DNA from 2 places in the Marinomonas sp. ABL3_031 genome. Region 1 is predicted to be linked to the other one. Evidence: predicted binding sites of a transcription regulator. Region 1 holds the regulator's gene; the other holds the start of a gene.
What was found. Region 1 encodes FNR, which switches genes on or off when oxygen is low (the NO sensors DNR and NnrR bind a similar motif). Its sites were predicted from a motif close to TTGATNTANATCAA; they were not measured.
Positions count from the first base shown of each region.

Region 2: a site for FNR is predicted at 1,667-1,680, ahead of ACXAH2_RS06085 (histone deacetylase family protein). Genes of this name have one in related genera too.

Region 1 is NZ_JBSWYU010000012.1:19,303-40,772, reverse strand. It holds gene ACXAH2_RS13335 (SpoIIE family protein phosphatase) at 1-176, shown strand, start outside; gene ACXAH2_RS13330 (UPF0149 family protein) at 310-957, opposite strand; gene ACXAH2_RS13325 (RecQ family ATP-dependent DNA helicase) at 1,052-2,809, shown strand; gene ACXAH2_RS13320 (SprT family zinc-dependent metalloprotease) at 2,806-3,315, shown strand; gene ttcA (tRNA 2-thiocytidine(32) synthetase TtcA) at 3,437-4,276, shown strand; gene ACXAH2_RS13310 (YfaZ family outer membrane protein) at 4,287-4,859, shown strand; gene ACXAH2_RS13305 (adenine phosphoribosyltransferase) at 4,944-5,486, opposite strand; gene fnr (fumarate/nitrate reduction transcriptional regulator Fnr) at 5,510-6,271, opposite strand; gene hemN (oxygen-independent coproporphyrinogen III oxidase) at 6,295-7,665, opposite strand; gene ACXAH2_RS13290 (alpha/beta family hydrolase) at 7,793-8,377, shown strand; gene tusA (sulfurtransferase TusA) at 8,401-8,634, shown strand; gene ACXAH2_RS13280 (CBS domain-containing protein) at 8,659-9,249, opposite strand; gene ACXAH2_RS13275 (hypothetical protein) at 9,286-9,594, opposite strand; gene adhP (alcohol dehydrogenase AdhP) at 9,799-10,815, shown strand; gene sdhC (succinate dehydrogenase, cytochrome b556 subunit) at 11,106-11,486, shown strand; gene sdhD (succinate dehydrogenase, hydrophobic membrane anchor protein) at 11,477-11,821, shown strand; gene ACXAH2_RS13255 (MaoC family dehydratase) at 11,908-12,324, opposite strand; gene sppA (signal peptide peptidase SppA) at 12,404-13,411, shown strand; gene ACXAH2_RS13245 (DNA-binding protein) at 13,599-14,369, shown strand; gene prmB (50S ribosomal protein L3 N(5)-glutamine methyltransferase) at 14,420-15,334, shown strand; gene aroC (chorismate synthase) at 15,338-16,435, shown strand; gene yjjX (inosine/xanthosine triphosphatase) at 16,534-17,088, shown strand; gene yjjG (pyrimidine 5'-nucleotidase) at 17,104-17,790, shown strand; gene ACXAH2_RS13220 (galactose oxidase-like domain-containing protein) at 18,546-21,470, shown strand, end outside.
Region 2 is NZ_JBSWYU010000004.1:1,149-4,709, forward strand. It holds gene ACXAH2_RS06080 (bifunctional acetate--CoA ligase family protein/GNAT family N-acetyltransferase) at 1-1,561, opposite strand, end outside; gene ACXAH2_RS06085 (histone deacetylase family protein) at 1,718-2,641, shown strand; gene ACXAH2_RS06090 (sulfate/molybdate ABC transporter ATP-binding protein) at 2,682-3,561, opposite strand, start outside.

The DNA.
Region 1 (21,470 bases):
TAAAAAACATCGAAAATCAAATGCTTGGTGATAAGAAAACCAATGAATTAATTAATCTACATTATCAGGACAAGAATCTTGCCGCTGCACAAAATAAGATGGAAAATGATCTAGAAGAATATTTGGGAGAAGCGGTACAACTGGATGATATTACTTTGGTTGCACTGCGACCTTAACAATCGATAGTCCTTTTATAAAACAGAGAGGGCGTTTCTCTGAAAGACCCGAAGGAGCACCTAATGGATGTAAAGCATTAGTGCAACGCAGGAGCAGGTTGCCGTAGTCAGAGGCCTTTTTTTCCTTCCTTAACTATTTTCTCTGATTATTTTTCTTAGAAGATTTGTTTTTATTACCTTTGTGGCGAGCATTTTTTACTACTGACTTTTTCTCTGGTTCAGTACGTAATACCAAAAATAAATCGGTAACCACCTCCGGAATTTGAGCGATACAAGAAATAGTCAGTTTTTCACTAGAGCGTATCTCAATGACTTCATCGTCATCAAAAAGATCGGAGGCAACCATGATGGGAAGTAAAAGCTCAGCGACCACTTCTTCTTTTTCTGATTCAAACCACTGAGTTTCAGTCATGAATACACCTTCCATGAAGCCTGTGGCCCATTCTTGCAATTCACTTAGTTCTTCAGCAGAAGTCCCCATTTCGATAGCACATGGCAACAGAAAGCCTTCTTCTGACTCAAGTTCTTTTTGAATATCAATGAAAAGACGAGATAAATACTGAATAATTTGCTGTTGTTGTTTGTCATTTTCAAATTCTGGAGTTTCTTCAAACACCACTGGCATCCAATTTGATTCGCTTATATTCACGGGGCAAATTGACAATGCTGTCAGAAAGCCGTGTGCCATAACAAAGTTTTGGCATTCTTCATGAACTAGATCAGAATCTAAAAAGTCTTCTAATGTTTCCAGTTCAAGATCATCAAGAGGTTGGTGAGCCATGTGTGAATTCCTAATGTTAATTTAGCTGGGAATTTTAGCGAAATGGCTCTGAAAAATCGATGCAGATTTTTTGCAAATCAGAGATAATGAGCAAATGACTGCAAATAAACAATCTGCCTTGGAGCAACTAGGCTTCTCTGAATATCGTCCCTTGCAAGAAGAAGCAATTGATAGCTTGCTTGATAATAGAGATGTGGTTCTGGCCGCACCTACTGGTGGCGGAAAATCCTTAGTGTATCAAGTGGCTGGTTTGGCAAAAGAAGGGGTTGCTGTTATCGTCAGTCCGTTAATTGCTTTAATGAAACAGCAAGTTGAATTTCTAAATCTTAAAGCAGTACAAGCACGATTTTTAAACTCAACGCTAAACCCTGGAGAGCAAGACGATTTAACTTGGTCTATTCGACATAACCACATTAAATTTCTTTATTTATCACCAGAGAAGCTAATCCAACCATCTGTAATCGGCTTATTGCAAAGCGTTGAGATAGCTCTATTTGCCATAGACGAAGCGCATTGTATCGCTCAATGGGGTGGATATTTTCGTCCAGAATACCGTCAATTAGGGCAAATTAAACGGCTTTTTCCGACCCCTCCTATCATAGCATTGACAGGCAGTGCCGATAAAACCACATTAAATAACATTGATCAATCACTTAATCTGCATAATAGCTTATTGCTAAAAGGCAGTATTGATCGACCAAACATACAGATGCAAGTCGCTCAGAAAAAACAGGCTAAGCAGCAAATTCTATACTTTTTACATCACGAAGTAGCTGGACTTTCAGGCATCATATACTGCCGTTCACGAAATAGCACTGAACAATTATCTCAATGGCTCAACCACCTTGGCTTTAATAGCCTTCATTACCATGCTGCCATGACGGAAGAGGCTAAAAATAAAAGCCATACTATTTTTTCTGAACAACTTGGTACTATCATGGTAGCAACCACTGCCTATGGAATGGGAATTGACCTTCCGCATATCGGTTTTGTGATTCATATGGATTTACCCAGTTCACCCGAATCTTATTATCAAGAAATTGGACGCGCAGGGCGTAACAATCAAATTGCTAAAACTTTATTACTCTATGGCTTGCAGGACATGATAAAAGCCCAGCAATTGATCAACCTAGAGACACAAGAATACCTTACCGAAAGGCAACGGCTACGAGACTTATTTGCCATTATTGAAAGTCGCCACTGTCGCAAACAAAGTTTATTAGCTTATTTTGATGAAGAAATAGAAGAATGCGGCCATTGTGATCGTTGTAAAGCCAAACAAAAAGAACACAATGTGACGATAGCAGCGCAGAAACTACTGTCACTTATTTATCACACTCGTGGAACACAAGCGTTTTCTACTTTGATTCAGGTGTTATTGGGCAAGCGAGTCAAAGTCACAAAAGAAATTCAGGCGGAAAAGCTGTCTTTATTTGGTCAAGGAAAAGAATTGTCTGAAGTCCAATGGAAATCAGTAATTCGCCATCTTTTGGCATTTGAATACATTCAGTTGGAAAATACTCAGGTGTTTTTTGTTCGTCTAACTGAAAAGGCACGACAAGTGCTAAAAGGTGAAGCACAGCTTATTATTGCTAATGATTTCTACTACCCAAGATTAAACGAATTAGAATTGTCTCATGAGCACCTAGCTTGGCATAAGATATCTGCTTGGCGGCATCGCAAATGCGTGCCCTTATCAGATGTGCAATTGCGTAAGATATGCCAACATAAACCTAAAAACGCGGCTTCATTAAGTCGTCTAGTAGGGATTTCTCTTGAGGAGGTTAATCACTTTGCCGAATCACTCTTGGTATTATTACATCAAGACCAGTCGACATCAGTATTGCAATGACTCATCAAAAAAACACAACCTCACTAAATGAACAAGCCTTACTAGAAGCATCGGTTGAACACTGTTTTCAGTGTGCCGATGCTTTTTTTGGCCATACTTTTTTGCGTGCTTCTTGTAACCTAAAGCAAAGAGGCAAGGCTGCCGGCACAGCTCATTTACAAAAAAACGAGATGCGTTTTAACGCCTTTATGTATCGACAGTCACCAGAAAAATTTCTTCGCACAGTTGTGCCACATGAGGTGGCTCATATTATTGTGTATCAAATATACGGTTCTGATGTTCGTCCACATGGTAAAGAGTGGCAAGCTGTAATGAGAAAAGTCTTTGGGCTCTCCCCGGATAGAACACATGACTTTGACGTACCAGCCCCTAAAACACGATTTTTATACGCCTGTCAGTGTCAACAGCATGAATTTACCGCCCGTCGCCATAATAAGGTCGTGCGCGGAACGGAATATCGCTGCAAGGCCTGTCAACAAAGGCTTTTATTTGTTAATCAAATTTAAAGCTATGTTAATTGACTTATAAATCATGAATTTTTATGCACATTTTACTCTGGAGTTGCATTTTTAATGCGATGTTTATGGGCTTATAGTAAAATAAACATGTTTTGTTTTTAGTGTGTGAATGATGGATCTATCAAATCGTCCCAAAGAAAAATTGGAGCTGAATAAGCTTCAAAAACGCCTTAGAAGATTGACCGGCCAAGCCATCGCAGATTTCAATATGATTGAAGAAGGCGATAAGGTCATGGTGTGTTTATCTGGCGGCAAAGACTCTTATACTATGCTTGAGATTTTACGTAATCTTCAAGCCAGTGCACCTATTGATTTTTCAATTGTTGCAGTCAACCTTGATCAAAAACAACCAGGCTTTCCAGAGCATATTTTACCTGCTTATTTGGAAGAAACGGGTGTGGATTTTCATATTTTAGAGCGTGATACCTATAGTATCGTTAAAGAGGTTGTGCCCGAGGGTAAAACAACCTGCGGCTTATGTTCACGCTTACGTCGTGGTTCTTTGTATGGTTTCGCTGAAGAGATAGGTGCGACAAAAATTGCCCTTGGTCATCATCGTGATGACATTTTAGAAACCTTATTTTTGAATATGTTTTTTGGTGGTAAATTAAAATCTATGCCCCCCAAATTGCTAAGTGACGACGGCAAACACCTGGTAATTCGTCCTCTTGCTTATTGTAAAGAAAAAGACATAGAAGCCTTTGCTGAGTTAAAAAAATTCCCTATCATTCCTTGTAATTTGTGTGGTTCACAGGAAAACTTACAAAGACAGGTAGTAAAAGACATGTTACAAAATTGGGAGAGAGAGTACCCCGGTCGTACTGATACCATGTTTACTGCCATGCAAAATGTTGTACCATCCCACTTAGCAGACACAGAATTGTTTAATTTTAAAGAGCTGAAGCAATCTCCCTCAGCTTTTGATCGACTTAATATTATTTCACTATAGGATTTGCGAAATGAATTTAAACCTTAAAGCCCTTTTCCTAACGCTAGGTCTATTAGGCTCATCCATTGCCTCTGCTGCTTCGACAGCTTCCGTTCATTTAACAAATGATACGGTTCAAGGTGATGTGAATTTGGATATGGGTACCTTTGGTATTGGAGCCGGGGTTTCCTATGATAAAGATGAAGATATTACGGCAGGGTACTTGGGGTTCAATGTTCAAGATTCCGAGGGTGGTAATGGTCCTCTGCAAGTGAGTATTGGCACGCGAGTTTACGCCGTTAATGCGGACAGAACGGCTGACGACGACGATATTTATACGGCGGTAGCTCTTGGCGGTTGGTACCGCTATACGTTGCAATCAGCCAATCGCGTTGCTATCTATGGATCCGGTTATTATGCGCCGGAAGTGCTGTCATTTACGAATCTAGATCACATGTATACTTATGAGTTTCGATTAGAATACATGACCATGAGAAATGCGCGCGCTTTTGTACGCTACGGTAATACCGTTATTGTTTTTGAAGACAATAGTCGTGAAGAAGCAAATAAAGGTTTTGCTGTTGGTGCTGAAGTAGAATTTTAATCTAGTATAATCGTTTAAGTATAAAAAAGTGGCTGTTAGCCACTTTTTTATACTGCTCAATTCATCGAAAATAAGACTTAAATCTTATTCACCATCAAAAGCGCACAAGCTGAACACTGGAACTTGTGTATCACGCAATTTCTGACTGCCGCCTAAATCCGGCAAATCTATAATGGCTGCCACTTCTTTAATATTGGCACCTTGAGCTGTTAAAAGCTTGATAGCAGCAAATAGGGTTCCACCAGTCGCTATCAAATCATCAAACAATAGCACTTGATCACCAGAATTAACCGAGCCTTGCTGAATTTCCAATTCAGCTTCACCGTATTCCAATGCGTATTTTTGAGAAATGGTCTTGCCTGGTAATTTGCCTTTTTTACGAACCAGAATAAGAGGCTTTTGTAACTCATAAGCTAACACCGCAGCAATTAAGAAGCCGCGAGCGTCAATGCAAGCTATATGGGTGATATCAGAATCAATGTAGCGATGAATATACGCATCCACAACCATTCTCATGCCTTTAGGATCACTGAAAATAGGGGTGATATCACGAAAACTAATACCTTCCTTTGGCCAGTCTTCTACGGTTCGAATGAGAGATTTAACGTAAAAATCATCGTAAAGCATCTCGAAAATTGCCTCTGTATTATTCAAAAGTGTGCAATTTTATCACAATCAGGCGCTACGCCAATGAGTTTTTGCATCGCTTCGAAATTAACGATCTGAATTTCTTTACCATCAACATGGATCAATTCATTTTTCTGGAAGCGTGTCATGACACGGCTTACTGTCTCAACCGCTAGACCAAGATAATTGCCCATCTCGCCTCTAGACATTGACAGACGAAATGCAGACGCAGAATAGCCACGCTTTTTAAACCTATTAGACAAATTCAATAAAAAAGAGGCGACTTTTTCATCGGCATTCTTTTTACCTAATAACACCATCATGTGTTGATCATCTGAAATTTTTCGGCTCATCAGGCGAAAAATTTGATGCTTTAATGAAGGAATTTGATTGGATAATTCTTCAAGATGCGCAAACGGAATTTCACATACGGTCGTTGTTTCTAATGCTTTTGCAGACACAGGGTAACTGTTTGAGTCAATACCACTTAACCCCAACAATTCACTGGGGCAGTAAAAACCCGTAATCTGCTCTTCGCCAAAAGAGGTGATTTTGTACGTTTTTAATGTGCCTGAGCGAACGGCAAAGAGTGAGTCAAAGGCATCTCCCTGACGGAATAAAAATTCACCTTTTTTAAGCGGACGCTTACGTTCAATAATTTGATCAAGTCGGTTAATGTCTTCATCAGCTAATGCAATAGGAAGGCATAATGCGTTTAGACTGCAATTCTGACATTGTGAAGTAAGCTTACTGCTGAATCTAGGCTGAGCGTGTGTTATAGCCATTGTTGGTTCTCCCTGATACGAATCTAGATAACTTTTGAATACTGTATTGCACCATTAAGATATTTATCGAACACCATACAAACACAACGTATTAGCAATCTGCCTCGTTCGGTCACTTTTATCCCATTTCTGCCTTGAGATGAAAAGTATTGCACCATATTATCTGCGAGAATGGGTTCTAATCTTGCCAGCTCATCAGAGAAATATTCGACAAATTTAATGTTATGTTTTTTCTCAATTAAGTCAAAATTCAGTTGAAAGTGGGACAGTAAGGTCATGATAACATCATGACGAATACGATCATCCTTATTACTGATATATCCCTTTGCGATGGCCAATTGTCCGTTTTCGATACTTTTTTTATAGGCATTCAATTCCAATTGGTTTTGCATGTAAGTTCCATTGATGCTGCTGATACCAGAAACACCAAAGGCGAGTAAATCTGTACCAGAGTGCGTTGTGTAGCCTTGAAAATTACGATGTAACAATCCGCTATCACGAGCTTTAGCGAGTTCATCTTGTGGTTTGGCAAAATGATCCATGCCTATGTATTCATAACCTGCGTCTACCAAGTAATTGATGCTCATCTTGAGTATAGCCAGTTTTTCTTTGGCGGGAGGCAAATGTGCTTCTGGCAAACGTTTTTGAGAGCGAAAACGATTAGGCAAATGCGCATAGTTAAACAAGGATATTCGATCAGGTGATAATCTAATCACATGATCTAATGTTTTCTGAAAACCAGACACGGACTGAAAAGGTAAACCATAAATAAGATCAAAATTAATGGATTGAATACCCAGTTCACGGGCCTTGTTAACTAATACCTTGACCAAATTATAAGACTGAACCCGATGTATACTCTGTTGTACTTTGGGATCGAAATCTTGCACACCTAGACTAATACGATTAATACCAAGTGATACTAATTCCGTAAGCTTATCGCCATCGATTTCTCTAGGGTCAATTTCAATGCTAAAATCCTGACCCCCATCTTGCTGCACATTAAAATTATCGTGCATGTGAGCAAATAAGGTACGAAAATGTTGAGCGTTCAAAAAGGTAGGGGTTCCGCCACCAAAGTGCAATTGTGTTACTTCACGACGATTATCAAGCATCAGACTTCTCAAGCGCATTTCTTCACCCAACAGCTCAACATAATCAGAGCCTTTATCATATTGCTTGGTGACTATTTTATTACAAGCACAGTAGTAGCAAAGGTTTGCACAAAAAGGGATGTGAAAATATAAACTCAATGGGGCGCAAGAAGGCGCCATCATATTGGTAATTAAAGCGACTTTATCAATGTTTGCGTCAAATTGCGGCGCGGTAGGATAGGAAGTATATCGCGGCCCTGATAGGTCATACTTAGCGATTAGAGCATCATCCCAAATCATTACTTGCTCCTATTAAAATTTCTAATAGCAAGTGTACTCTTAGCTTAAAGTCAGTTAGCTGACCTAGATCAATAGACTTAGACCGAAATGAATTAACCCCTTATAATTGAACCTTTTATGGCATTCTATGATAACCAAACTTGTATTAACCCATGGCGCAGGGGCGGGCCACCAAAGCGATTTTCTCAAACAATTAAGAATGGGGTTAAAGGCGGAATTGACATGCTCCGTGGAGCCTATGACCTTTGACTATATGAAAATCCAGGAAAGCAATGCAATTAAACGACCACCACCAAGATTTCCGACCTTGGTGACTGAATTAGAAGCACATATTAAAAACAGTAGTGATTGCGTGTTGGCAGGTAAGTCCATGGGGAGTAGGGTAGCAACGCAGCTAACTGAATTGCCCAATGTAAAAGGCGTTATTTGTTACGGCTTTCCCTTTTACCCACAAGGTAAACCTGAGAAAAATCGTTTATCCTTTTTAGAGAGACTAACCAAACCTTGCCTAATCATCCAAGGCACACGAGATGGACTTGGTAATTATGCTTGGGTGAATCAACAAACACTCAATAGCATGATACAAATGCATTGGATCGAAGGCGCGGACCATGATTTTAAATTGTTAAAAAAATACCAACGCAGCCAACAAGATGTCATTGCCGAATTGACTAAAGTAACACTGGATTGGTTAACACAAATAGAAAATTAGTAAAAAATGAAAAGAGGTTTTGAATGGAACACCAAGCTCTACTTGATGCGAGTGGACTTCTTTGCCCTGAGCCCGTGATGATGCTACATGGGGAAATGCGTAAAATAGCAGATAAAGAAATACTGAAGGTCATAGCAACTGACCCATCGACCACACGTGACATTCCAAAGTTCTGCCAATTTTTAGGTCACAAATTGGTTCAGCAAGAAGAACACGAGGACATCTATTATTATTGGATAGAAAAAAAGGGGGCTTAACGCCCCTATTTCATGTGCAAACCATTAGGCCACTCTGAGTTTTTGATCACTCTTATTACCTTGTACGGCAATGTTATAGATTTGTTGAAAGTTAGAGAATGACACGTCGATATCCAAGCGCAACTCCCTTGCCACATCGTTTGAAGACACTAAGCCTCGAATGGATTTGCTCGCTTCGTCAATAACCAATAAGTGTTGATACTGATTATTACGCTGACTAAACAACAAGGATTCAATATCTGAGTTCGCCAGTGATTTATATGACAAGGCCAGTAAGTTTTCCTTTGGGCGCATTAGATCGGCAACCAATAATTCCGAGCGCTGGTAACCGTCGGCGACTTGTTTAATGAAAATGTCCTCAGAAAGATCCTCCAAACTGATTACACCAATAAAATGATTGTCAGCGTCAACCACCAATTTCATACGTACATGCTCTTTACGCATTAATTTTACCAGTTCGTCTGCTCTTACATTAGATTCAATAACTCTTGGTCCACCCGTTGTAAAATCCGTAAATACGGTAAGAGCGGGTGAGTACAGATTGGTATTATCCGCCATTACAGGCCAAGTTAGTTCATTTACGTCTTTTGTAGATACATAAGTTAGGGTTTTCATAGCCATGCTCCTCGATACAATTAGAGATAAAAATAATTAGATGAGACTATGGCTAGGCGGTGCTCTGGCTTCGGTTAGAGTTAAGTAAGGATGGGGAGGTAAATCTTGCAGACTATTGTAGAGATTAATCTTTCTTACGTATGTTGATGGCAAGAAATTTTGATTTATGCCTATGTCTTTGTCAGAGCTAATGTCCTGATCAGCGACGTTGGTCTCGGTAAAAGCGTGTTCCATGGTAGGCTCTATCCAACGCAATTGACTCACTTCATTGGCATTAGCACGCTGAGACACCGTCAATAATGACGAGAGCAGAACAGCCAATATAATGAGTAATTGTGTTTTCATCCCACACCTACAAAAGTAACAAGACTTTCAATATATGCCTGTTAATCAAAAAAGCACAGTAATTTGGTAAAGATGCTCAAAATTTGCACTCTGTGCATGATTTGAGCTTGTCAATACTTGATCAAATATTGATCTATGTCGCACTTATTGTCTTTTTAATCGCCTACAATCTTAATGGTCGATATCACTTTTAGGAGAAAGATGATGAAAGCGGCAGTTGCAAATCAATTTGGTGACAATTTAAGCATTGAAACATTAGCCAAACCAGAGATTCAATCACATCAAGTGCTGGTGAAAGTCCATGCCTGTGGGGTATGCCACACAGATCTTCATGCTTGTCATGGAGATTGGCCCGTTAAGCCGACACTGCCTTTGATTCCAGGGCACGAAGGCGTTGGTGAAATTGTTGAACTAGGTGCCAGCGTCACACATCTTAACATAGGTGATCGTGTTGGTATTCCTTGGCTATACAGTGCTTGTGGTCATTGCGAATACTGCTTAGCAGGAGATGAAAACCTATGCTTGTCACAGCAAAATGCAGGCTATTCCGTGGCCGGCAGTTATGCCGAGTACTGTGCTGCTCATGCCGATTACGTTGTGAAGATTCCCGACGGTTTGAGCTATCTTGAAGCTGCGCCATTATTTTGCGCGGGAGTAACCACCTATAAGGCATTAAAACTATCGCAGGCCAAGCCCGGTGACTGGATTGCTATATTCGGTATTGGTGGCTTAGGGCATTTAGCCATTCAATACGCTGTAGCTATGGGATTTAGGGTGGTTGCGGTCGACACGGGAGATGCCAAGCGACAATTAGCAGAAAAGTTGGGAGCAGAAAAATTTTACGACTTCAAAATCGACAATGTCGTTGTTGAAATTAATGAATTAACAGGAGGTGTTCATGGCAGTATTTGTACCGCCGTGAGCAAAGTGGGCTTTAGACAAAGTTACGATGTGGTAAGACGTGGAGGTAAGTGCGTTCTGGTAGGATTGCCACCAGAGGAAATGCCATTACCCATATTCAACACTGTCCTCAATGGCGTCAGCGTGGTTGGCTCTATTGTCGGGACCCGCAAAGACCTTGAAGAATGTCTTGAATTTGCCGCCCGAGGTAAGGTGAAAGCCATCATAAAAGAAAAACGTTTGGAAGACATAAATGACATCTTTTCTGATATGGAAAAAGGTGAGATTACCGGGCGCATTGTGATGAGCATCAATTCTTAATTTGTCAGCGTAAAGTCATATTGGGCGCGCAAAGGTGCGCACTCAACTTTCCAAATAAAGATGATTATTCCATTCTAGTAGGCATTTTTGCCGTCTATTCCGAGCATTATTGCTAAATTCGGTCAATACTATGCATTTAGCACTCATGTTCTGCGTCAGTTTGTATTAGAATATGGACGTTTTTTCAATGTCATTACTTAGTGTGGCTTTGTGTAGCGTAAATTTGCCACCCTTAAGTCGACATGAAACAAAGTATCCAACTGCGTATTGATTGATAAAGGAGCTCAATAATGAGCAAAACTCGACCGGTCAACTTAGACATAAAGACCATACGTCTGCCCATTACGGCAATAGCCTCTATTTTGCATCGTATTTCAGCCGTCATCATTTGGGTGGGCTTGGGGATGACCTTGGCTGCTGGCTATTTCTCTCTACAATCAAATGATAATTTTGATGCTGTCTTTGGGTTTATTACTGAAAACTTTATTGGTCAGTTTATTGTATGGGGTTTATTGACGGCGTTTGGCTACTACATAATGGCAACGCTGAAGCACATTATTCAAGACTTTGGTCATTTTGAAGAGCTTGAAAGTGGGTTAATGATCGCCCGAGTTGCGATCGGCCTTGGTATTCTATTAAGCATTTTATCAGGAGTTTGGGTATGGCTATAAGTGCTGCGGACAAAGCAAGAAGCGGAACAAAAGAATGGCTTTTTCAGCGCATAGCAAATGCTTTGATCTGCATCTGGGCTATTGTTAGTGTCATTTTATTGGTTAATCATCAGCCGACAGGTTTGGCTGATTTGTCTGCATTACTTGCACCTATGTGGTTTAAAGTGTTCTCCAGTCTAGTCTTGATTATGGCGGCATTTAACTCTGTATTAGCAGGATGGCAAATCAGTACCGATTACGTTAAAGGCATTTTGATTAATTTGCTTTTTAATTTGTTGGTTCGCTTAGTAAGCCTGGTTTATCTTGTGGCTGGCTTATATTTGCTCTGGAGCTAATAGATAGCTGACGTTACGAATTAAAAACACCTTATAAAAAGGGGGGCTAGTTAACTAGCCCCCCTTTTTTCTGCTGCCAAGCATGATTAAGCAGGCATCATAATAGTCGCTTCACCTGACACAACCACTTTGCCTTCGCATTCGCATACTGTCTTAAGGGTAACGCGGCGGCGACGTTCATTGATATCAATCACGGTGACCTTAGTGACAACTTCTTGTCCAATGAGTACTGGGGCGCGGAACTTTAAGCTTTGCTCAAGATAAATGCAGCCAGGCCCTGGAAGCTGTGTGCCTATGGCTGCTGAAATGAAACCAGCGGTTAGCATGCCATGAGCAATGGGTTGGCCAAAGGATGTGGTTGCGGCATATTCAGCATCCAGGTGGACCGGATTCGTATCACCAGTAACTTGCGCAAACAGGTTAACGTCTTCTTGAGTAACCTTTTTGACCAGTTCAACAGTTTGATCTAGGGTTAATTCTTCAAGCGTATAAGCTTTGTTCATAGGGAATCCTTATTATCAAAATTTGCGCTATGTTACACTTTCAGACATCCAAATAACAAACATTTAAGGTTGACGATCAATGAGCTGGACGGAAGAAGAGGATAAACTGGCGGCACAAAACGCGAAGCGAAATCCTTTGGATATGGAATCTTCACAAGACATAAACCCTAACCAAGAAATTTGGACTCTACTGAAAGAAACTCTGGCCGAAAATGTTGCGGAAAAGCGTCGTGCAAGACGTTGGAAAATATTCTTTCGCTTTGTCAGTTTAGGAATTTTGGTTAGCATCTTAGTGACTTGGTTTTCTCGTATCAATATGGATGACATTGGCATACAGGGAAATACGGTTGCCATTGTTCCTATGCAAGGTGTCATTGGTGCTGAATCGGACATTGAGTCAACAGAAATGGTGTCTCTATTAGACCAAGCGTTTCGTACACCGCAATTACAAGGTGTAGTGATAGAACTAAACAGCCCTGGAGGCAGCCCAGTGCATTCAGGCATCATTTATGATGCCATTCGTAACAAACAAGCTGTGTACCCTGATATCCCTGTCATAGTGGTGGTAGGTGACATGGCGGCTTCAGGCGGCTATTACATTGCCTCAGCGGCGGATGAAATTTATGCTAACCAAGCCAGTCTAGTGGGATCAATCGGAGTGATTTCAGCGGGCTTTGAAGCGAGTGAATTACTTGACAAAATCGGCGTAGAGCGCAGAGTCTTTACTGCAGGTCGCAACAAAGCCTTTCTTGACCCCTTTACCCCAATGACGGATGAAGCGAAACAAAAGTGGCAATCTGTGCTGAACGAAACTCACCAGCAATTTATTCGCGCTGTAAAAGCAGGGCGGGGCGATAAGTTGCACATAACCGACGATGTTTTTTCCGGTATGGTCTTTACCGGCTCGCAGGCTGAGAGAATTGGTTTGATCGATGGGTTGGCCAGCATCAATCAACTTTTAGAGATGCGTTTTCCTGAGGCTAAGCCCATCTTGTTTGAGCCAAAAGAAGAGCCACTTAAAGAACTGGCTAAAGAATTAGGTGTAGAGTTTGCTTTGCAAGCGTTCAAACAAGCGAACATACAGTAGCGGCTTAAAAGCCTATCTTTCAAAAGCGCCATTGAGCGCTTTTTTTATGCCTATCCCATAAGCTTTAAGTCAAACTATGTAAGCGATTTTCTATTCTTGCAATGAATTGGTATGCCGTTCCATCTTATTAAGATAAATATGATATAATTATTACGTTATTTATCTTAAGTGTAAGCTAGGTTCTATCATGGCCAAAAAACCCAATATCTCACCCGAAGAAATACACCAGGCCTGTTGGCAGTTGATTGAACAAAAACAGTATCCAAACATACCTCGCTTAGCCGATTACTTTCTTCGTTTAGACGGTAGAAAGTGCTCTAACACCACATTGTTGAAAGCCATGAACGAATGGCACGAAATGTTTGAGGAACAACAGAAAGCAGACATACAGGATCTCAGTGATATTCTTAAATCACCTTTTGAGCAATTTATGCGTAATAGCGCAAAACAACTCAATCAACTCTTAGCAGAAAAACAACATAGCTTGGACGAAGCGCATAAGATGAAACGCGAATCCATCGATTCAAAACATCTTTCGTTAATGCAGCAAGTGGTCAAGGTAGAAGAAGAGAACGCCCGACTTAAAGAAGCCTTCACTGAGCAAAGAAATGGCATAGAGCAGCTTGAAAACAAACTCATGTACAGCGAACAGCGACTGAAAGAAGTCATGGAATATAATCAAACACTAAAGCATCAAATTGAAGAAAAACAGCAGCATTATGAGTACTTAAGACTCAATAATGCACAACAGGAACTGAATTTAGCCAAACAAGACCATCATATTGTGATGCTGACAAACCAATTAAAGGAAAAATCAGAACAACTTAACAGCATTCAGAAACAACTTCAGCAGCGAGACCATCAAATTCAACAAGCGCAGAAAATGCAACAGCAACTTAATCAATTGCAGCTTGATATGACGCAACTTGTGAAGAGTCATGGAGACAACAAACAATAATCGTTATACTGTGCGCTCACGAAATCATTTAAAGAGTAAACAAGACCTTAATGAACAGCAGACAATCCGCCATTCGCGATTTATCTAACATTAAAGACTTTATCCGCTGGACCTATACGCGCTTTCAAAATGCCGATTTATTCTATGGTCATGGTACAGATAACCCTTGGGATGAAGCCGTTCAATTGGTCATGGGGGTGTTAAAACTGCCATTAGATTTTGATCGTGACATGCTAGATTGCGCCCTCACTCAAAACGAAAAGAAGCAAATAATCAAACTTGTCCATCGTCGCATTAATGATCGTGAACCCTTGCCATACTTGCTGGGGGAGGCATGGTTTATGGGCTTACCATTTTACGTAAGCAAAGACACCTTGATTCCTCGATCACCGATTTTGTCTTTGTTGGAATGCGAATTCTCACCTTGGTTGATGCATTACCCCTTTAACATTTTGGACATGTGCACTGGTTCAGGCTGCCTTGGCATTGCCGCATCCTTGGTGTTTGAAGATGCTAGGGTTGATATAACAGATATCAGCGAAGCCGCCCTCGACATTGCTGAGAAAAATATACAACGCCATCACCTAGAAGATAGGGTACAGAGCATTCATTCTGATATGTTTGCTGCTTTACAAGGCAAGCAATATGAATTGATCATTTGCAATCCTCCATACGTAGACAAAATGGATTTTGATACAGCACCGCAAGAATTTCATAATGAGCCACAATTGGCACTTACCTCTGGGGAGGATGGCTTGGAATTTACTCACAAATTCCTAGGCCAAGCGGCCCATTACCTTAAGGATGATGGTATTCTTGTATACGAAGTTGGCAACACGGAAATCGCTCTACAAGAAGCCTATCCTGACACGCCTTTTATGTGGGTTGAATTAGAGCAAGGTGGCAACGGCGTATTTATCTTAACCAAAGAACAATTAAACGAACTATTACACGAGCAGAATTAATTTATGTCCGGCAATACTTTTGGCACGCTTTTTAAAGTCACTACTTTTGGTGAAAGTCATGGGATGGCCTTAGGCGCCATAGTCGATGGCTGTCCTCCAGGTATTGAGATCAATGAAGCCGATCTACAGCGCGATCTCGATTTGAGAAAACCAGGCACATCAAAGCACACTACGCAACGTCGTGAACCTGATGAAGTTAAAATTTTGTCTGGCGTGTTTGAGGGCAAAACAACAGGTACACCAATCGGCTTATTGATTGAGAACACCGATCAACGCTCAAAAGATTATGGCAACATTGTCAACACTTTCCGCCCAGCCCACGCGGACTACACTTACGACCAGAAATACGGTTTTCGTGACTACCGTGGCGGTGGTCGTTCATCGGCCAGAGAAACCGCAATGCGAGTAGCCGCTGGCGCCATCGCGAAAAAATATCTTAAACAGCAGTTTGGCATCGAAATTCAAGGTTTCCTATCACAACTTGGTCCCATTAAACTGGAAACCAAAGATCTATCGCAAGTGTACGACAACAGCTTTTTCAGCCCAGATCCTGACGCCATTCCACAACTCGAAGAATACATGACGGCGTTGCGTCGTGCAGGGGATTCGGTAGGTGCCAAAATCACCGTCATTGCTCGCAACCTTATACCCGGACTCGGTGCGCCTGTATTTGACCGCTTAGATGCCGACATCGCCAAAGCCATGATGGGCATTAATGCCGTAAAAGGTGTTGAAATCGGTGATGGTTTTGACGTGGTTGAACAAAAAGGCAGTGAACACCGAGATGAAATGACACCAGAAGGCTTTTTAAGCAATCACGCGGGCGGCATTTTAGGTGGCATCTCATCGGGACAAGACATTTTAGTCAACATTGCATTGAAACCCACTTCAAGCATCACTACGCCTGGCAAGAGTATTGACCGCGATGGCAACTCAATTGACGTCATCACCAAAGGCCGTCACGACCCATGTGTCGGCATTCGCGCGACTCCAATTGCTGAAGCCATGCTGGCTTTGACCTTGATGGATCACCTGCTACGCCACCGAGGGCAAAATGCCGATGTAAGCTGTCCAACCCCAATCATAAAGGGGCAAGTCTAAAACCAAATTGATACCAAACAAAGCCGCTTCAGCATGTTGCGGCTTTTTTATTTGATTCACCACACTATAGTCAGGGAATCCAGAAAGAGAGTGTCGTTATGTCATCCGTTATTCGTATACAAGTCGGTTCCACTAATCCAGTAAAGGTCAGTGCAGCAAAAAGGGCTTTTGAACAGATTTTTCCTAATCACATTATTCATTGCGAAGGCATGAAGGCACCCTCTGGTGTAGCAGAACAGCCATTAACAGAAGCAGAAACACGATTGGGCGCACAAAATAGAGCCATCTACTGCCATCAGCATCCCATTGATTCCAACAGGCAATTTTCAGTCGCTATGGAAGGCGGCGTTGATGACTTTCAAGAAGGGCCTGCAACCTTTGCTTATGTAGCGATTATGGATCAACGAGGAAACTTGCATACTGGCCGCACCGCAAATCTGCCCTTACCAACCGCTATTTATCAAAGATTACAACAAAATGAAGAACTTGGCCCCATCATGGATGACGTCTTTAACACAGTGAACATTCGCCAAAAAGGCGGTGCTATTGGTTTATTTACCAACCAAGCTGCAACGCGAGAAAGTGTCTACAGCCAAGCGTTAATATTAGCTCTAGCACCCATTTTGCATCCAGAGCATTTTTCATCACTGTAATAGGAACCAGCCATTATGAAGTACAGATGGGTTATTTTTGATGCCGATGAGACCTTATTTCATTTCGATAATTTTTCAGGCCTCAAACAAATGTTCAAACAACATCAAGTCGATTTTGATCACACTGACTTTGAAGCTTACCAAAAAATCAACAAAACATTGTGGGTGGCCTACCAAAACGGCGCTATTACCGCCACAGAACTTCAAACAGAACGTTTTGATGAATGGTCAAACCGACTCGGCATCAGCTCGCACGAACTAAATCAAAACTTTCTTCATGCCATGGCAGATATCTGCAAACCCCTACCGGGTGCTAAAGAACTGGTAAGTCAACTACAGCAAGCTGGAATCAAAATGGCCATGATGACGAACGGCTTTACCCAGCTGCAAACCATACGTTTAGAACGAACAGACATGCAGCATTTCTTTGACCACCTGATCATTTCAGAACAAGTAGGGCATGCTAAACCCAGTCCGATCATCTTTGATCATGCCTTTGAAAAGATGGGGCAGCCAGCCAAACATCAAGTACTCATGGTAGGAGACACATTAGAATCTGACATTTTAGGAGGCAACCAATACGGTATTGACACATGCTGGTTAAATCATAACAAGCAAACATCCACAAACCTTACTAGCGACATTATCCCCACTAAGTCCGTTGGCAGTCTGATGGAGCTGAACGCCTGGTTATTTAACTAGTCATTAGTGAATCACATTGCTTAGCTATGTATCGAGATACAGATAAAAAAGGATACGAATATAATTCGATTAAACAATTTAGATCACAACGAATAAAGAGAAAGCTGTTAATCGCAATTCGTATAAGCAATAGAAAACTGGCAAACAAAGAGATAGGAATAGAACTTTAAATGATCGTGATTTCACACCTATTATTTCCGATAAATGTTATTATCGGAAATAATAGGCATTAGGAAAATAACTTACAGTTTTGGTTGTACTTTAGCCTTTTCAATTAGTTAAGTGATTTATTAAGTTATGCTGACTTGGTCTGCCGTCTTCTGAGTGTTAACTCTTCTGATGTTTCACGCGCTATTTAAACTACTCCGCATTTATCTCTGTGCTTATTAACAGCAAAACAAAATACGCTGGTTGTCTTATAGCGCGTTAAAACGAGTGAATGTTTGCGACTATGCTGTCATCCATAGCGCCTTAATTTTTTTGAAAACCTAAAGGTAATTCTTGAACGAGGGATTGGCTCATTACTTCTTGGCAAGCCAAAACCAATAAACAACGAAAGCGATAATTAGTATTCCAAATAGATTTATGAGCATGCTCAATACCTTTTATTTCCTTTTTGATGACTTGTCTAAATTCTACGATCATGAGTTCTAAAAATTGAACTTCAAATACACTTCTGATAAATTTTCTGTGGAATGCTTACAATATCATTACATAAATAGAAATAAGTTTATATTTATGGAGGAGTAGATTTTATGAAAGGAAATAAAACTAAACATAAAAGTTTCATTAGGTCGTTATGTTTCTTAACATTAATGACAGTATCATCCATCGCGATATCTCAACAAAATAGCCCCACCCTAGACCCCGAAGGAGATGGACAGTGGGGGGAATTAAAAAGCTGGCCGCTAATTCCATTGCACATGCTTACCCTGCCTGACGGAAAAGTACTGTCATTCGGAACGAATGAATATGGGATGCAAGGCGGCTCTTTCATTTTTGATGTGTATGACCCAGAGAATGATATACACTTCACTTTACCCAATCCATTGCCTACGGACATCTTTTGTTCTCATGTCGCGCTTGATCCTACAACCGGTAAAGTACTTATTTTTGGTGGTGATGCGCGTAAATCTGGACCAGGTAATGCACTCGACGGTGTCAACGCACTGACAATATTTGATCCAAAGACATTTTCTTTAACCGCTTCATCACAGACCATGGAGTATGCTCGCTGGTACCCTACCGTTGTCACCCTGTCTAATGGAGAAATTTTGGTGTTGGGCGGTCGAGACTTGGCACAAAACGGTAGCTATATCCCTGAAGTTTGGAACTCATCAAGCGGGTTTAGAGAGTTAACAAATGCAGGTATTCCAGACTATTTGGGAGATGTAAACGACGCTTTCTCACTGGATGAAGGCTGGTGGTATCCACATGCGTTCCAGCGTTCTAATGGCGATGTGGTCGTTATCGATGCTTATGGTAACGACGTGTACATCATGAATACCAGCGGCACAGGAAGCCTAACGAACGCTGGCACCCTGCCTTTTGATAGCCACAAGATGGATCCATCTATTATGTACGATGTTGATAAAGTCTTAATGGTGGATATTGATGGTGGTCTTTGGTCAGTCGACCTTTCAACAACCACGCCAACCTATACCGAAGTTGCACAAATGCCCGACGGTCGCACAGCGGCTAACATGAATGTTCTCGCAGACGGCTCAATAGTAATAACCGGTGGGACGGACTACGACCAGGCTTTTGCAGGCCAAGGTAGTGACCCCGTCGATTTGGCAAATGCGCAATATGACGCCTTGCGTTATATCCCCCAAACGAATCAGCTTGTCACATTAGAAGCCGAGCAGGTTGCTCGTCTTTATCATTCAGCGGCTGTTCAGCTTGAAGACGGGCGTATCATTTCAGGCGGAGGCGGTGCGCCTGGCCCGCTACAAAACTTAAATGCGCAGTTTTTTACCCCCGATATTTTTTATGAAAGCAATGGCTCACTTGCCACTTTGCCAGTCATTCAATCCATTGACAAAGTCGCCGACAACGGTACTCAGATAACGATTGAAGTAAACGATTCCTCGGTTATCAGCCGTGTTGGTGCGGTTCGTTCGGGCGGTGTGACGCATTCAACCAATTCTGACACTCGTTATCTTAGCCTAAATTTTTCAATCGTCGATTCAACCACCATAGTGGCAGATTTACCTAATGCCAATATCATGATTCCAGGTCACTGGATGCTTGCCGTTGTTAACAATGCTGGTGTCCCATCAACCTATTCATCTATTGGTGTGGGCGTGGCATCTGACTTTTTTGATGGGTTTGGGTCACTTTCTGCTGCAGCAACGCCTTTACGAAAAGACCAGCCCAACATTAATGGTGCATTTAACGTCGATGCTTTAGCGCGCTTTGACGATTTAGATGGCGGAAATTGGCAGCGTATTTTTGATTTTGGTAACGGCCCAGCAGTGAACAATATTTTGCTAGGGCAAGTTGAGAATACCAATACCTTAGTGTTTGAAATTCACAATGGCGATACTTTCGCTACGTTAAATGTACCAAATGCCATCATTGAAGGTGAAACCGCGCTATTTTCAGCTAGCGTTAGCGACACTGGTTTCATGTCAGTTGCTAAAAACGGCATTCCTATTGGGTCAATACAAGGGATAGTTCCGCTAGACGTTGACAGAAACCTTGAACTAGTAGGTTACTCTAATTGGCCGGAAGATAGCCCGCTAATTGGTGAAGTATCGAGCTTGGTGTTTACCGGTAATGTTGATTACCCCGACTCTGCTTATACACCAGTACCAACTGGCTTAGATTTTTTTGCGAAAGCGGTCGTTCACTTCGACAACCTTGGTGGTGGTGCATGGCAACGGGTTTTCGATTATGGTGACGGCCCTGCAACCAACAATATATTACTTACCCAAGTTGTTTCGGGGAATACGCTGCGATTTTCTTTCTGGAAAGACAACGTAGAACACTTTCTTGATATACCTGGCACCATTGTGCAAGGCGAATCAGCAACCTTTATTGCGCAAATCACACAAGACGGACAACTACAACTGTTTAAAAATGGTGCGTTAATCGGCAATTTACAAGCACCAACACGGCCTGATGAGGTCGACAGAACAAACAAACTCATTGCATCATCTAATTGGGTTGCGGATACCCCGTTAATTGGCGGTGTCACCTCTATTTTAATTGATGAAAATGGCAGTAACCCAATCCCGACAGGCTTAGCATTTTTTGCAGAAGCCACCGTTCGCTTTGACGATATTGCCTCAGGTACAGGGCAGCGGGTTTTCGATTATGGAAACAACGACGCCACAAACAATATTACGCTCTCTCAAGTCAACAACACGACAACCCTACGCTTTTCTTTTTTGAAAGATGGTACAGAATATAAGCTTGATGTTTTAGAAGGCATTGAAGAAGGCAAGCAAGTCACGTACAGAGCACAAATTGACACCAACGGTCTCATGTCTTTGTATAAAAATAGTGCCTTGATTGGCGAGTTTGATGCGGCGACAACGCCTGTTCGAGAAGACAGACCCAATAAACTAGTCGGGTCATCTGCATCGACTGGGAATGTCAGTACAACCCCCTTAATTGGTGAACTGATTTCCATCATTGTGGATGAAAATGGCAGTATTCCACTATTGGATAAT
Region 2 (3,561 bases), on a different contig from region 1:
CGCCTTCTAGTGCCAAACCGATAGCAGGGCCGAAGACAGGGTCTTGGAAAACTCTTAGATGAATTGGAGCGTTGAGTAAGTGTTGAGACTGTCTCCTAGAGGTTAGGCGAATATGGAAAAGCTCGAATAAGTCTTTTAAATCGTCTAAACCAAACACTTCCTGCTTGCGACGATTGAGTTTTAATAAATGCTGACTGGCTTGTTGTACGTCAATCTGAAAGCGAAAAGCATGACTGTCTGCGGCTTGTTTGGCCAGCAGTTGGTTACGTTGAAATTGAACTAGAAACTGAAAACCTTCTATTGCCGTTTCTGGTGTGCGAAAGGTTGGTATACCAGCTTCATTAATACGAGTACGCATTCTGGTCATGCCACCACCGCCCAATAAACACACCATGACCAGTTTTTTTTGAGTGCGGTGCAAGTGAGTGACCAAATCGTACAAACTGTCTATGTCCATCAGGGCGGTTGGGCTTAATGTGAGCAAAACGGCACCACAATGTTCTGAGCTGAGTGCGTCTGCTGCAAGTTGGATATAAAGGTCGCTGGCAGTGCTGGCCCATACTGTGGTGACTGGCCCTATGCCACCTCTGCCCGCCATGGTGTGCTCTAGCTTGTGTTGCAATTCTCCTGAAGGATTTAACAGGTCAATGCCTAATTCCATTGCCCTTTGTGCGGCCAATTCACCTGGCCCTGCGCCATTGCCTATGATGAGCAAAGAGCCGTCTTTGACACGTCTGGCATTGGTCATGACGGAAGCGGCGGCGATAAGGTCATTAAGACGACGACCACGTACCGCGCCGGTGCGGCTTAACGCGGCGTCTAAAACTCTTTGATCGGCTCCCAGAGCGTGTTCGGCAACCACAGCAACAGGTTTGCTTCGCCCTGTGGCTCTAAGGCTACTGAGAAAACGAGTCGGTCGGCCAATTTTTTGTAAGAATATCAAGATGGCTTGACTATCAAAGTCCCGTGATAAGTAATCTAAGACTTGAGAAGGCATCACATCAACAGGGGTTCCCATGGCAACCACTTGAGAAAAGCCGATGCCTTGCCACGTAGCCCAATCGACCAAGGCGCTTGCAACTGTGCCTGACTGAGACATAAGCGCCAATTTTCCCTGTAAAGGATGAGTTAGGCCAAGCCAAGCGTATACGCCTTGTTTGGGACGACAAACGCCAAAGCTATTAGGGCCAAGCAAGCGCACATTGTGTTCGCGAAGACAATCGTTTAATTCCTGAGTCGGAGTATTTGTCCAAGACAACATAAGAAGGGAATGTATGCTTGCCTGTCCACACTCGCGAATGATGTCTTGCATGCTTTGCTGTCGATATTCACCCACTAAAACCGCCAAATCAGTTGGTTGCTTTAAACTGGCTAAATTGACGACATGGGGGAAGTCATTGTCATGCTCTGGTAGCACACCGACTAATTGAATAGGACATTGTTTTGGCGCATTACTGAGGGACGAGAGTAGAGCCAGCAGCAAAGGATTGTGCGGATCATCGCCGGTCAAAATTACCATGGATTTTGGGGCAAGAAGCGGTTCTAAGGCGTGCAAGCTCACGTTGATTATTCCTTGCAATACGAATCGTTGTGTAAAGATAACACAAGGGGTTATCTGAAGAATTGTAGACTATGGTAGGGTAGACTGTCTTGGTAAAGGTGTGGCTTGATAAAGGGCAAGCCAATAATAAAAGCTCTGACGCGCTTATCAAACTTTATGACAACAGCCTACATAACCCACTATCTTTGTGACAAACACAACATAGGCGCGGATCATCCAGAATCCCCGCAGCGTCTTGGTGCCATTCAGAATCGTTTGATTAACGGGCAATTGATGGACTTTCTGCGTTGTTTCGAAGCGCAAGCCGCTAGCCGTGAACAACTTTTGGCAACCCATGATGCCGATTATGTCGCTGCCATCTTTTCGCGTTCTCCTGAGCAAGGGCAGGTTGAGTTAGATCCAGATACCTTCATGATGCCACATACCTTAAATGCTTCTCTTTATGCAGCAGGTGCGGTGATTCAAGGCATTGATCTGGTGATGAATAAGCAAGTGGATAATGCTTTCTGCGCGGTTCGACCACCAGGTCATCATGCGGAATTTGATAAAGCCATGGGGTTCTGCTTGTTTAACAACGTTGCGGTGGGAGCAAATTACGCGGTTGCTGAATTGGGTTTAGAACGCGTGGCCATCGTCGATTTTGATGTTCATCATGGCAATGGCACAGAAAACATCTTTCAAAGTGATCAACGCGTTCTCTACGCATCCAGTTATCAGCACCCTTTTTATCCTTATGCAGATCCTGGTGCGTCTCACGATAATATTGTCCATATTCCCTTGGAAGCGGGTTCTAACGGTGAGGTGTTCCGCCAAGCCATTAGTGAGCAATTGTTACCGAGTTTGCAGGCGTTTCGTCCGCAATTGATTTTAATCTCGGCAGGCTTTGATGCGCATAAGGAAGACCCAATGGGGCAATTGCGCTTGGATGAAAGCGATTATGTATGGATTACTGAGCAATTGATGGCAGTGGCAGATGAACACTGTGAAGGGCGCATTGTGTCCGTACTAGAAGGCGGCTACAACCTCGATGCCTTAGGACGTGCCGCCTTTTGTCATATTAAGAGCTTAATGAGGCTCTAATGCCTCATGGTCTAAGTAATTTATAGTTAGTCTAAGTATATTAAGACCACTGGATCGGAACGTGCTCTTGTTCGCCATTGGCGAAGAAGTAGCCTGACTTAGGTGTCACAAATACTGTTTGGCCTTTTTCAAAACAATGCTTATCAAAAGCTTTGTGTGGTAAATCCACTTCCCAGATATCCTCACTGTGCCAATCTAGAGGTGACAACTCTAAGCGCACTTCAGCACCAATCAAATTGATGGCAATGACTTTTAACGGCAAAGAGGCACTTTCTGTCGCCATTGAAGAAACAAAAAACTCATGAGAGCGAAGATAAACTTGCCCTGATTTTTGCGGTGTGCTGGCGGGCAATTGTAAGTTAGCCACGCCATTTTGCCATTGTCCATTTTGGTGTGTGGCTTCAAATACATTGGCGTTGCCTAAGAAATCAAACACAAAACGACTTTTTGGTGAGGCATACAAGTCACCGGGTTGATCTACTTGTTCAATGTGGCCATTGCTCATTACCACAACACGGTCGGATAGCTCCAATGCTTCTTCCTGATCATGGGTGACAAACACACTGGTGAAGCCCAACTCATCATGTAATCCACGTAACCAGCGGCGCAGTTCTTTACGTACTTTGGCATCCAAGGCACCAAAGGGTTCGTCGAGCAGTAGTACTTCGGGTTTGGTGGCAAGCGCACGGGCTAAAGCAATACGTTGTTTTTGTCCGCCAGAAAGCTGTGAAGGATAGCGTTGCGCCAAATGGCCAAGTTGTACCATTTCCAGTAAATGGCTGACACGTTTGCTTATTTCAACACTACTCGGGCGTTTTGACTTAGGTAATACTTGTAGACCAAAGGCGACGTTGTCCGCGACTGTCATATGGCGAAATAACGCGTAGTTTTGGAACACAAAACCAACGCGACGATCACGC